2 regions of the Blautia sp. DFI.1.216 genome follow, and region 1 is predicted to be linked to the other one. Evidence: a T-box and tRNA genes for the amino acid it is inferred to sense, from the RefSeq annotation. Region 1 holds a T-box; the other holds one or more tRNA genes.

Region 1 (5,182 bases):
GCCAGAAGAGCATCCCACTGAATCGTGATCATAGTATCTTCTTTTCCGTATACGTTCTTGGCATTGATATCAACCTTAGGTCCGTAGAATGCAGCTTCGCCAACATCCTCTGTAAACGGAATGTTCAGTTCTTCAAGCATCTGACGGATATGAGCTTCTGTCTGATCCCACACTTCTGCATCACCGATGTATTTCTCTCTGTTGTTAGGATCCCATTTGGAAAGGTGATAGGTTACGTCCTCCTCTACACCAAGAACCTGCAGACAGTACTGTGCAAGTGCGATACAGTCTTTAAATTCTTTTACCATCTGGTCAGGTCTTACAATCAGATGACCTTCGGAGATCGTGAACTGACGTACACGTGTCAGACCATGCATTTCCCCGGAATCCTCATTACGGAACAGAGTGGATGTTTCACCGTAACGAAGAGGCAGATCACGGTAGCTGTGCTGTTCTGCTTTGTATACATAATACTGGAACGGACATGTCATAGGACGAAGTGCAAATACTTCCTTGTCAGTCTCCTCATCACCGAGAACGAACATACCGTCTTTGTAATGATCCCAGTGTCCGGAAATCTTGTAAAGGTCGCTCTTTGCCATTAACGGAGTTTTTGTTCTGATATATCCGCGTTTTGCTTCTTCGTCTTCGATCCAGCGCTGAAGCTCCTGCATCATGATCACACCGTTTGGCATGATAAGTGGAAGTCCCTGACCGATCACGTCTACAGTTGTGAAGATCTTCATCTCACGGCCAAGTTTGTTGTGGTCACGTCTTTTTGCTTCTTCCATCTGTTCCAGATGTTCTTTCAGTTCGTCCTTGGAAGCATAGGCTGTTCCGTAGATACGTGTGAGCATTGCATTCTTTTCGCTGCCTCTCCAGTAAGCGCTGGAAGAGGAGAGAAGCTTGAATGCTTTTACACCTTTTACGCTCATAAGGTGAGGACCTGCGCAGAGGTCTGTCCAGTCTCCCTGGGAATAGAAAGAGATTTCGGAGCCTTCAGGAAGATCTTCGATAAGTTCTACCTTGTATGGTTCATTTTTCTCCTGGAAGTATGCGATGGCATCTTCTCTTGATTTTGTGAAGCGTTCAATCTTAGCGCCTTTTTTGATGATCTTTTTCATTTCTTTTTCGATTGCATCCAGGTCATCACGGGAGAATGGAGGGCAGTCGAAATCATAGTAGAATCCTGTATCAATAGAAGGTCCGATAGCAACCTTTGCATCCGGGAATAAGGTCTGTACTGCCTGGGCAAGTACGTGGGATGCTGTATGGCGGAGAACTGCAAGTCCTTTTTCATCTTTTGCTGTCAGGATGTTTAATTCGCAGTCACTGTCAATAACTGTTCTCAGGTCTACAACTTCTCCGTTTACTTCTCCTGCACAGGCAGCACGTGCAAGTCCCTCGCTGATGTCGTAAGCAATGTCGATTACGGATTTTGCTTCAGCGTATTCTTTTTTTGAGCCGTCTTTTAATGTTACGATCATGATGATTATCTCCTTTACGTTAGTATGGATTTGTTATAGTTGCTGTTCACTGTTGATATCCCACGGAGCGTGTTGTTGAGAACGGAGTGAACAGTAACAGGTTTTTGTACTGCGAAGGGGTAAAAGAAAGAATAAAAAAATCCCCTACAGTACGGTTAAATACTGTAGGGGACGAGATAACATTACTCGCGGTTCCACCCCGGTTGTTCTGATACATTACTGATGGATAAATCATCTGATCAGAACCGCTTCATTCGATGGTAACGGAATCACCGGACTGTATTAAAGTCACTCAGAGGTGGTCTTCGGCTGGTTCGCGATGAAATGCTTGCACCGGTATACATTTCTCTCTGTAACGTTCCTCAGCGTACTCTTCTCTTCAACGTTTTGATCCTTCTTATCTTTTCTGCCGCCTATTATAAACTCGCAAAGTGGGTTTGTCAATCAGTAAAATGCAAAAAGTTGATTTACGAAAATAGAGATTAATGTTATACTGACGAAAGTGAAAAACAATAAAAAACATGAAAGGAATCAGATAAATGAGCAGATGGGAAGAAAATATACGTAAAGTAATACCATATACACCAGGCGAGCAGCCCAATCAGCCGGATATGATCAAGCTGAATACCAACGAGAATCCGTATCCGCCGGCACCTGGAGTGGAGAAGGCGTTGAGGGAGATGGATACAGATACTATGAGACTTTATCCGGATCCTACAGCAGGAGAACTGGTACATGCCATTGCAAAGAATTACGGGCTGAAGGATGAACAGGTTTTTGTGGGAGTAGGTTCCGATGATGTGCTTGCCATGAGTTTCCTTACATTCTTTAATTCACAGAAGCCGGTTCTTTTTCCGGATATCACATATTCTTTTTATGATGTATGGGCAGACCTGTTTCGCATTCCATATGAGAGACCGGCACTGGATGAGAACTTTCATATAAGGACGGAAGATTATTTCAGAGAAAACGGAGGAATTGTATTCCCGAATCCGAATGCGCCGACAGGTGTGGAGATGCCGCTGGAGGAAGTGGAGGATATTATCCGCCATAATCCTGATGTGATTGTGATCGTGGACGAGGCTTATGTGGATTTTGGTAGTCAGTCGGCGCTTCCATTGATTGAAAAATATGACAACCTTCTGGTCGTACAGACATTTTCCAAGTCGCGTTCTATGGCTGGGATGAGAATTGGTTTTGCGTGTGGAAATGAGAAACTGATCAGATTCCTGAATGATGTGAAGTATTCTTTTAATTCTTATACTATGGACCGTACAGCGATTGCTGCAGGTGTGGCGGCAGTTGAAGATAAAGCATATTTTGATGAGACATGTAATAAAATCATAGAGACAAGAGAATGGACAAAGAAAGAATTGAAGGCACTGGGATTCTCTTTTCAGGATTCTATGTCTAACTTTATTTTTGCTACGCATAAAACCTGCCCTGCGAAAGAACTTTTTGAGGCATTGAGAGGGCAGCATATTTATGTTCGTTACTTCCAGAAGGACAGAATTGACAATTTTCTTCGTATCACTGTTGGAACAAAGGAAGAAATGCAGAAATTTATTGATTTTTTGAAGGATTATTTGAAGTAAGAGTTAGGAGGCTTTATGGAAGCGCTGGTACATTGGTTTTCACAGAATCTGTCACAATATATTTCACCTGAAGGGGCAGTTTTTATTATTTCAATGATTCCGCTTTTGGAACTCAGGGGAGGATTGCTTGCAGCATCCTTACTTAAGATATCGGCTGCAAAGGCAATTCCACTGTGTATTGTTGGAAATATTATTCCTATTCCGTTTATTCTGTTGTTTATCAGACAGATTTTCAAGGTTTTAAAAAAGACGAAACTCTTTCGGGGACTTGTTATGAAATTGGAAGACAGGGCAATGAGAAAAAGTGATCAGGTAAAGAAATATGAGTTTTGGGGACTGATGCTGTTTGTGGGAATTCCTCTTCCGGGAACAGGGGCATGGACAGGATCTCTGATTGCATCTCTTCTGGAAATTGATATTAAGAAGTCCTCTCTGGCAATTTTTTGTGGCATTATTATGGCAACTGTCATTATGTATATTGTTTCCTATGGATTAGTGGGAAATCTGGTACGTTAATTATTTTATACCAATATTCATCGGAAATCCGGAGACATATTTTATGTCTCCGGATTTCTGCTTTTATGTCGATAATATCAGTTTTATGACGTATAAAACAGCTTGCCAATAATAAAGATTTGGAATAATATGGTATTGTCAATTATGAAGAAGATGTGCTAAGATAAATATAAAAATACCGGTGTGCAGACAGGATTACTACAGGAATTAACTTGTCGACACAGGAGCAGGAGTATAATTTTCCTGCGATATGCATTGCTGCAGATCTGATATTCGTGTCACTTCAGACAGATTATCCCACTAACTGTTACAGGAAAAGTTAATAAAGAATAAATTACTCAGATACATAGGAAATCAGAAAAACAAAAATAAAAATAATTATCAATATTAACAATCAAAACAAAAAGCAGAGGATTATTTTATGAGAGAAAAGTATGAATCATTATCACTGGCAACTTTAAAGGATTTGGCAAAAGCCAGAGGATTAAAAGGGGTTTCAGCATTGAGAAAACCGGAATTGATCGAGAGAATGCTTCACGAAGATGAACTGGAAGGTGAGACAAAAAAACAGGAAACAGTCCGGGAGAAACCGCAGCAGAGTGAAGTGGAAGGTAACGGAGAGAGAATCCCCCAGTATAACAAAACACTGGAACGTACACAGTATCATGCCCCGGCAGAGGCAGTACAGCTTGACAGTGGAGAGAGAGCAGACGGAATCCTTGAGGTACTTCCGGATGGATATGGGTTTATCCGATGTGAGAATTATCTTCCGGGGGAAAATGATATTTATGTATCACCTTCTCAGATACGCAGATTTAACCTGAAAACAGGTGATATTATTAAGGGGAATATCCGTATCAAAACACAGGGAGAGAAATTCAGTGCCCTGCTATATGTGACCTCTATCAACGGATTCCATCCCAGTGAAGGGCAGAGACGATATAATTTTGAAGATATGACACCGATTTTTCCAAATGAGAGACTGATAATGGAAAGACCGGGCGGCACAGTTGCCATGAGGATCGTAGATCTGATCAGCCCTATCGGTAAAGGACAGAGAGGAATGATCGTATCTCCTCCGAAAGCCGGTAAGACAACTTTGCTGAAAGATGTGGCAAAGTCTATTCTGAGAAACAATCCGGACATGCATCTGATCATTCTTCTGATCGATGAGCGTCCTGAGGAGGTTACAGATATCAGGGAGGCCATCTGTGGCGATAATGTGGAAGTTATTTATTCTACATTTGATGAGCTTCCGGAACATCATAAACGTGTGTCTGAAATGGTAATAGAACGTGCACGTCGTCTGGTGGAACATAAAAAAGACGTTACAATTCTTCTTGATTCTATTACAAGACTGGCAAGGGCATACAACCTGATCATACCGCCCAGCGGACGAACTCTTTCCGGTGGCCTGGACCCTGCAGCCCTTCATATGCCGAAACGCTTTTTTGGTGCGGCCAGAAATATGAGAGAGGGCGGAAGCCTTACTATTCTTGCTACAGCGCTTGTGGATACGGGAAGTAAAATGGATGATGTAATTTATGAAGAATTTAAGGGAACCGGTAATATGGAACTGGTGCT
Region 2 (5,182 bases), on a different contig from region 1:
GCTTATGTCGTGTCTTTGGTGATGGTGTTCAGTATGAATGGCGTGAAAATGATGATAAAGTAATCATTCCTGACGTATCAATCATCTGTAACCTGAGAGACCGTAAGAACATTTCTTTCACTGGCATTCCCCGCTTTGTGATGGAAGTTTTGTCCAATGCCACAGAAGAATATGATCGACATGAAAAAATGAATATTTATTGCAAGGTCGGTGTCTCTGAGTATTGGATCGTTGACTGGAGAAAAAAATCTGTAGAGATTTATCTCTTCGATTTCAAAGAAGATGGCACTGGTTATCCGTATCTTTATAAGACTGTCACAGCCCAGAATAAAGAAGATTTACATCTGGTTATGTTTCCGAATCTGAAGATAACCTTTGACGAGCTGTTCGACATTGGTGAATATTAACGAAAAATAAGGCATAAACCAAGGAAATAGTTTACTCTTTTTATTTGTTTCAGAATGTTTCAGAATCACTTGCATATTGATTTCCTGATCTGCATATGCTATAATGCCAGTAGGCGAAAAGAAATAGCAAGTCCATGTAGACAAAAAGAATGAAGCCCTCAGTAGTGCGAATACTGGGGGCTTCTTCTTATTTTTTATGGCAGACAAGAAACTGCCAGGTTAGTGTTGCCCTACTTATCTCCGTCTAACCATTTGCAAACATAATAGGCAGCTATGCTTGCCATAAAGGTGACAAGAAAAGAAACAGCAAGATTCTCCATATAGACTTCACCTCCTCCCGTTGCCGGGTATCGGTTGGACAACACTGTAAGTATAACATATCTCTTGTCATTCTGGAAGTACAAACAGTTCTTAGAAGTTTATAAAATAATACTGGGTTTATTCGAGTATATCATCCTAAAATCATCTTCAGGAATAGGAAGAGTCTCAGTACAAAAACTGCAATTCTGAGCAGTATCCCGGAACTGCAAATTGCACAAAAAAAATAATCAGAACCTATGTCCTGATTATCTTGAGTAACTTTGATTTACTGGCACCTCACAAACCCAGTAAATAAGCTATTCTTAGCAAGCTGATGACGGGAATTGAACCCGTGACCCCTTCCTTACCAAGGAAGTGCTCTACCTCTGAGCCACATCAGCATTGTGTCGGATTTACCGCTCACATTTAAATATACTATCAGAACTTGTTTGTATTGTCAATCCCTATTTTTAACTTTTTGATTTTTATTTTTGGGTTTTATACAGATATCTTTCTATTTTTGATATTGCTCCAACTGCTCTCTGATCTTGATTCGGATACGCTGTAATGCATTATCTATGGATTTGGGTGTTTTTCCCATGATCTGGGCAATCTCTCCGTATCCGTTTCCTGCCAGATAATATTCAAGAACCTGGTTCTCCATTGGACTTAACGTTGCTGTTATCTCCTGCTCCAGATCCTGGACATTCTCCTGGTCAATAATGATAGACTCCGGGTTCTCTCCCCAGTTATCTCCAAGATGTTCTTCATTTTCCCCATCCTGTTCGCTGAGGGAAATATAGGAATTCAGTGGCTGGTGCTTCTGCCTGTTGGAACTCTGGATGGCGTTGTAGATCTGTCTGTCCACACATATACTGGCAAAGGTCTGGAATGCAGCATCCCTGTCCGGCTGGTAATCGCGGACTGCCTTAAACAGTCCGATCATGCCTTCCTGTATCAGGTCATCGTTCTCCCCGCCTATCAGGAACATGGTCCTTGCTTTCTTGCGGACCATGTTCTTGTATTTTTCCATCAGATAGTCGAGGATTTCTGATTCCCCGTTTTTGAAACGGGAAATTAATTCTTCATCTTTAATTCCGTCATACTGTTTCATCAATTTAACCCTTCCGTTTTTCTGAAAATCTCTATCATTCGCCCAGAGGGCTTCTTATAGCATAACAATATTGTGGAATAATTTTCTGCTGCAAAAATTCCTCTTAATAATCGCTGCACATCCTCACGAAGCCTTTATCTCAGACTGAGATAAACTTATTTCTTCTGCAGTCTCTGACGTACAATCTCATATCCAAGTACTCCGGCTGCCACAGATGCATTGAGGGAATCAATGTCACCCTTCATAGGAATAGATGCCACGAAATCACACTTCTCACGGATCAGTCTGCTTACACCTTCACCTTCATTGCCGATCACTACGCCGATCGGACCTGTCAGGTTAAGATTGTACATGGTTTCACCGCCCATATCTGCACATACAAACCACATGCCCTGTTCTTTCAGTTCATCGATGGTATGTCCCAGATTGGTAACTTTTGCAACAGGTGTATAGTTTAATGCACCTGCTGAAGTCTTGGCAACTGTGGAAGTCAGGCCAACTGCTCTTCTCTTGGGAATAATCACCCCATGTGCACCTGCAAGGTTTGCTGTACGGATGATCGCACCAAGATTATGAGGATCCTCAATATTATCCAGGATAAAGATAAAGGGATCTTCTCCTTTTTCCCTTGCCTTCGCAAGAATATCTTCTACACTTGCATATTCATAGGCTGCCACCTGAGCGATTACGCCCTGATGTGCGCCTGTCTCGCTTAACTGATCCAGACGTTCTTTTGCCACATAATTAATAATCGTATCTTTTTTTCTTGCCTCTCTGGCAATAGTGCGGACCGGTCCGTCCTGGCATCCGTCCAGGATAAAAAGCTTATCTACACATTTGCCGGAACGAAACGCTTCCAGAACCGCATTGCGTCCTTCTATCTGTTCACTCATATCTTATCCTCTCCAATCCCTGCACGGACCAGTTCTATGATCCTGCTGAAATCATCTTTTAAATATAAATAGCCCATCAGAGCTTCAAACCCTGTTGCCCTGCGGTAGTCTGCCATGGTTGCATGTTTAGCCATTGTAGGAGAATGAGCATTCCTTCCTCTTCTGTAAACGCTGTGTTCCTCCTCTGTAAGCATGGGCTCGATTACTTCCATCATGGAAGACTGAGTTCCTGCCTTAACCAGACTGCTGGCTTTTCTGTGAAGCTGGTTCACCGGACAGTTGCCTTTTTTTACAAGGATCGTGCGGATCACCAGTTCATAGACGCCATCTCCGATATACGCCAATGTCAGCGGAGAATATGTTCGCAAGTCTTTATCTTCCAAATGAAACAACTGATGAAGCATGCCTTTCAAACTACTCAAATTCTCTTCATTAAGTCCGTTTGTTCCACTCATATCATTTAAGCTCGTTTCCATTTTACTCCCTCGCGGGTATCCTTAAGGATGATTCCCTTAGCCAGAAGCTCATCTCTGATCTCATCTGCTCTTGCGAAATTCTTTGCTTTTCTTGCTTCCTGACGCTCTGCAATCAGGTCTTCGATTTCTTTATCAAGGATTTCTTCTGTTTTCACAGCCTTCAGACCAAGTACATCGCATAATTTCACCATTGTGTCAAGAAGTGTTCCTGCAAATTCTGCGGAACTTGCCTCTGATACATTTGTATTTGCAAATTTAACCAGTTCAAAGATTGCTGCCAGTGCATCTGCTGTGTTGAAATCATCATCCATAGCTTCTTCAAATTTCTTTACGAATTCCTGTGCCTGTGCAAGCAGTTCTTTCTCTGCATCTGTTGCAGTTTCTGTCTGTGCTGCTGCTTTTCTGTCCTTTAAGTTTGCTGCTGCATCTGTGATACGCTCTAATGCATTCTTTGCAGCTTCCATCAGATCTGCGCTGAAATTCAGCGGACTTCTGTAATGGGCGTTCAGCATGAAGAAACGAAGCACCTGCAGGTCATACTGTTCACTGATTTCACGAACAGTACGGAAGTTTCCAAGAGACTTGGACATTTTTCTGTTATCAATATTTAAGAATGCATTGTGCATCCAGTATTTTGCAAAGATTTTGTCGTTGCAGCATTCACTCTGTGCGATCTCGTTCTCATGGTGAGGAAAGATCAGGTCTTCTCCGCCTGCATGGATATCAATCTCATCACCAAGGTATTTTTTCGCCATAACAGAACACTCAATATGCCATCCCGGACGTCCGTCACACCATGGTGAAGGCCAGGATGGTTCTCCCTCTTTCTTCGGTTTCCAGAGAACAAAATCCAGTGGATCTTCTTTCTGGTCTTCACCGGACACCTGCAGAGAACGGAAGCCGGACTGCAGATCATCCAGGTTCTTGTGCGAAAGTTTGCCATATTCTTTGAACTTCTTAACTCTGAAATAAACAGTACCGTCTGCTGCCGGATAAGCATATCCCTTATCAACCAGAGTCTGGATCATACTGATCATTCCGTTGATTTCCTGGGTTGCCTGTGGATTGGTTGTGGCAGGTTTTACATTCATGCCATCCATATCTTTCTTACACTCTGCAATATAACGCTCGGAAATTTCCTGTGCGCTTACGCCCTCTTCGATTGCTTTCTTGATGATCTTGTCATCTACGTCTGTAAAATTGGAAACATAGTTTACTTCATATCCTTTGTATTCCATATATCGGCGTACGGTATCGAAGATGATCATCGGACGTGCATTTCCGATATGGATCAGGTTGTATACAGTCGGACCGCAGACATACATACGAACTTTTCCCTCTTCAAGAGGTACGAATTCTTCTTTTCTACGTGTCAGTGTGTTAAAAAGTTTCATGTTTTATTCCTCCAGTTTTCTCTATCATTAACTCTCTTTTCTTTCATTAAGAAGACAGATCGCCTGAGATGCAATTCCTTCTTCTCTTCCCGTAAATCCCAGTTTTTCCTCTGTAGTGGCCTTAATGTTCAGCTGAGACTCATTGATTCCCATTGCTTTTGCCATATTGGCTCTCATCTGTGGAATATGAGGTGCCATCTTTGGTTTCTGTGCAATGATCGTTGCATCTATATTTCCGATCTCATAATGGTGCTCTCTCAAAAGCTTCGTCACATGTTCCAGCAGCAGAATACTGGAAATTCCTTTATATGCAGGGTCTGTATCCGGAAAATGTTTTCCGATATCGCCCAGTGCAGCAGCTCCCAGAAGTGCATCCATAACTGCATGGATCAGTACATCTGCATCTGAATGTCCCAGGAGACCTTTTTCCCAGTCTATCTTCACACCACCCAGAATCAGATCTCTATCTTCGGTCAGTCTGTGTACATCATATCCCATTCCAACACGCATAATCATTCTCCTCTTATATCCAGCATCTTGCTGATTCTCAATAAGCTTAACCGTCTCCTTGTATAAGGAGCAAGTCTGAGGCTTGGCA

Evidence for each region. A T-box is a leader RNA that pairs with one kind of tRNA and senses whether it is charged. The one in region 1 lies ahead of thrS (threonine--tRNA ligase), so its partner is inferred to be a tRNA-Thr.
Region 2: it encodes a tRNA-Thr, which carries the amino acid that the T-box ahead of thrS (threonine--tRNA ligase) is inferred to sense. The anticodon was not compared.

What each region holds. Positions count from the first base shown of each region.
Region 1 covers NZ_JAJDML010000034.1:22,311-27,492, forward strand. The annotation lists gene thrS (threonine--tRNA ligase) at 1-1,487, opposite strand, end outside; T-box leader at 1,652-1,879, opposite strand; gene hisC (histidinol-phosphate transaminase) at 2,027-3,082, shown strand; gene LJE11_RS12930 (COG2426 family protein) at 3,098-3,598, shown strand; gene rho (transcription termination factor Rho) at 4,020-5,182, shown strand, end outside.
Region 2 covers NZ_JAJDML010000026.1:279-5,460, forward strand. The annotation lists gene LJE11_RS11150 (Uma2 family endonuclease) at 1-407, shown strand, start outside; tRNA gene LJE11_RS11155 (tRNA-Thr) at 1,037-1,108, opposite strand; gene sigH (RNA polymerase sporulation sigma factor SigH) at 1,222-1,824, opposite strand; gene rlmB (23S rRNA (guanosine(2251)-2'-O)-methyltransferase RlmB) at 1,977-2,714, opposite strand; gene LJE11_RS11170 (Mini-ribonuclease 3) at 2,711-3,190, opposite strand; gene cysS (cysteine--tRNA ligase) at 3,175-4,584, opposite strand; gene ispF (2-C-methyl-D-erythritol 2,4-cyclodiphosphate synthase) at 4,612-5,094, opposite strand; gene LJE11_RS11185 (sn-glycerol-1-phosphate dehydrogenase) at 5,097-5,182, opposite strand, start outside.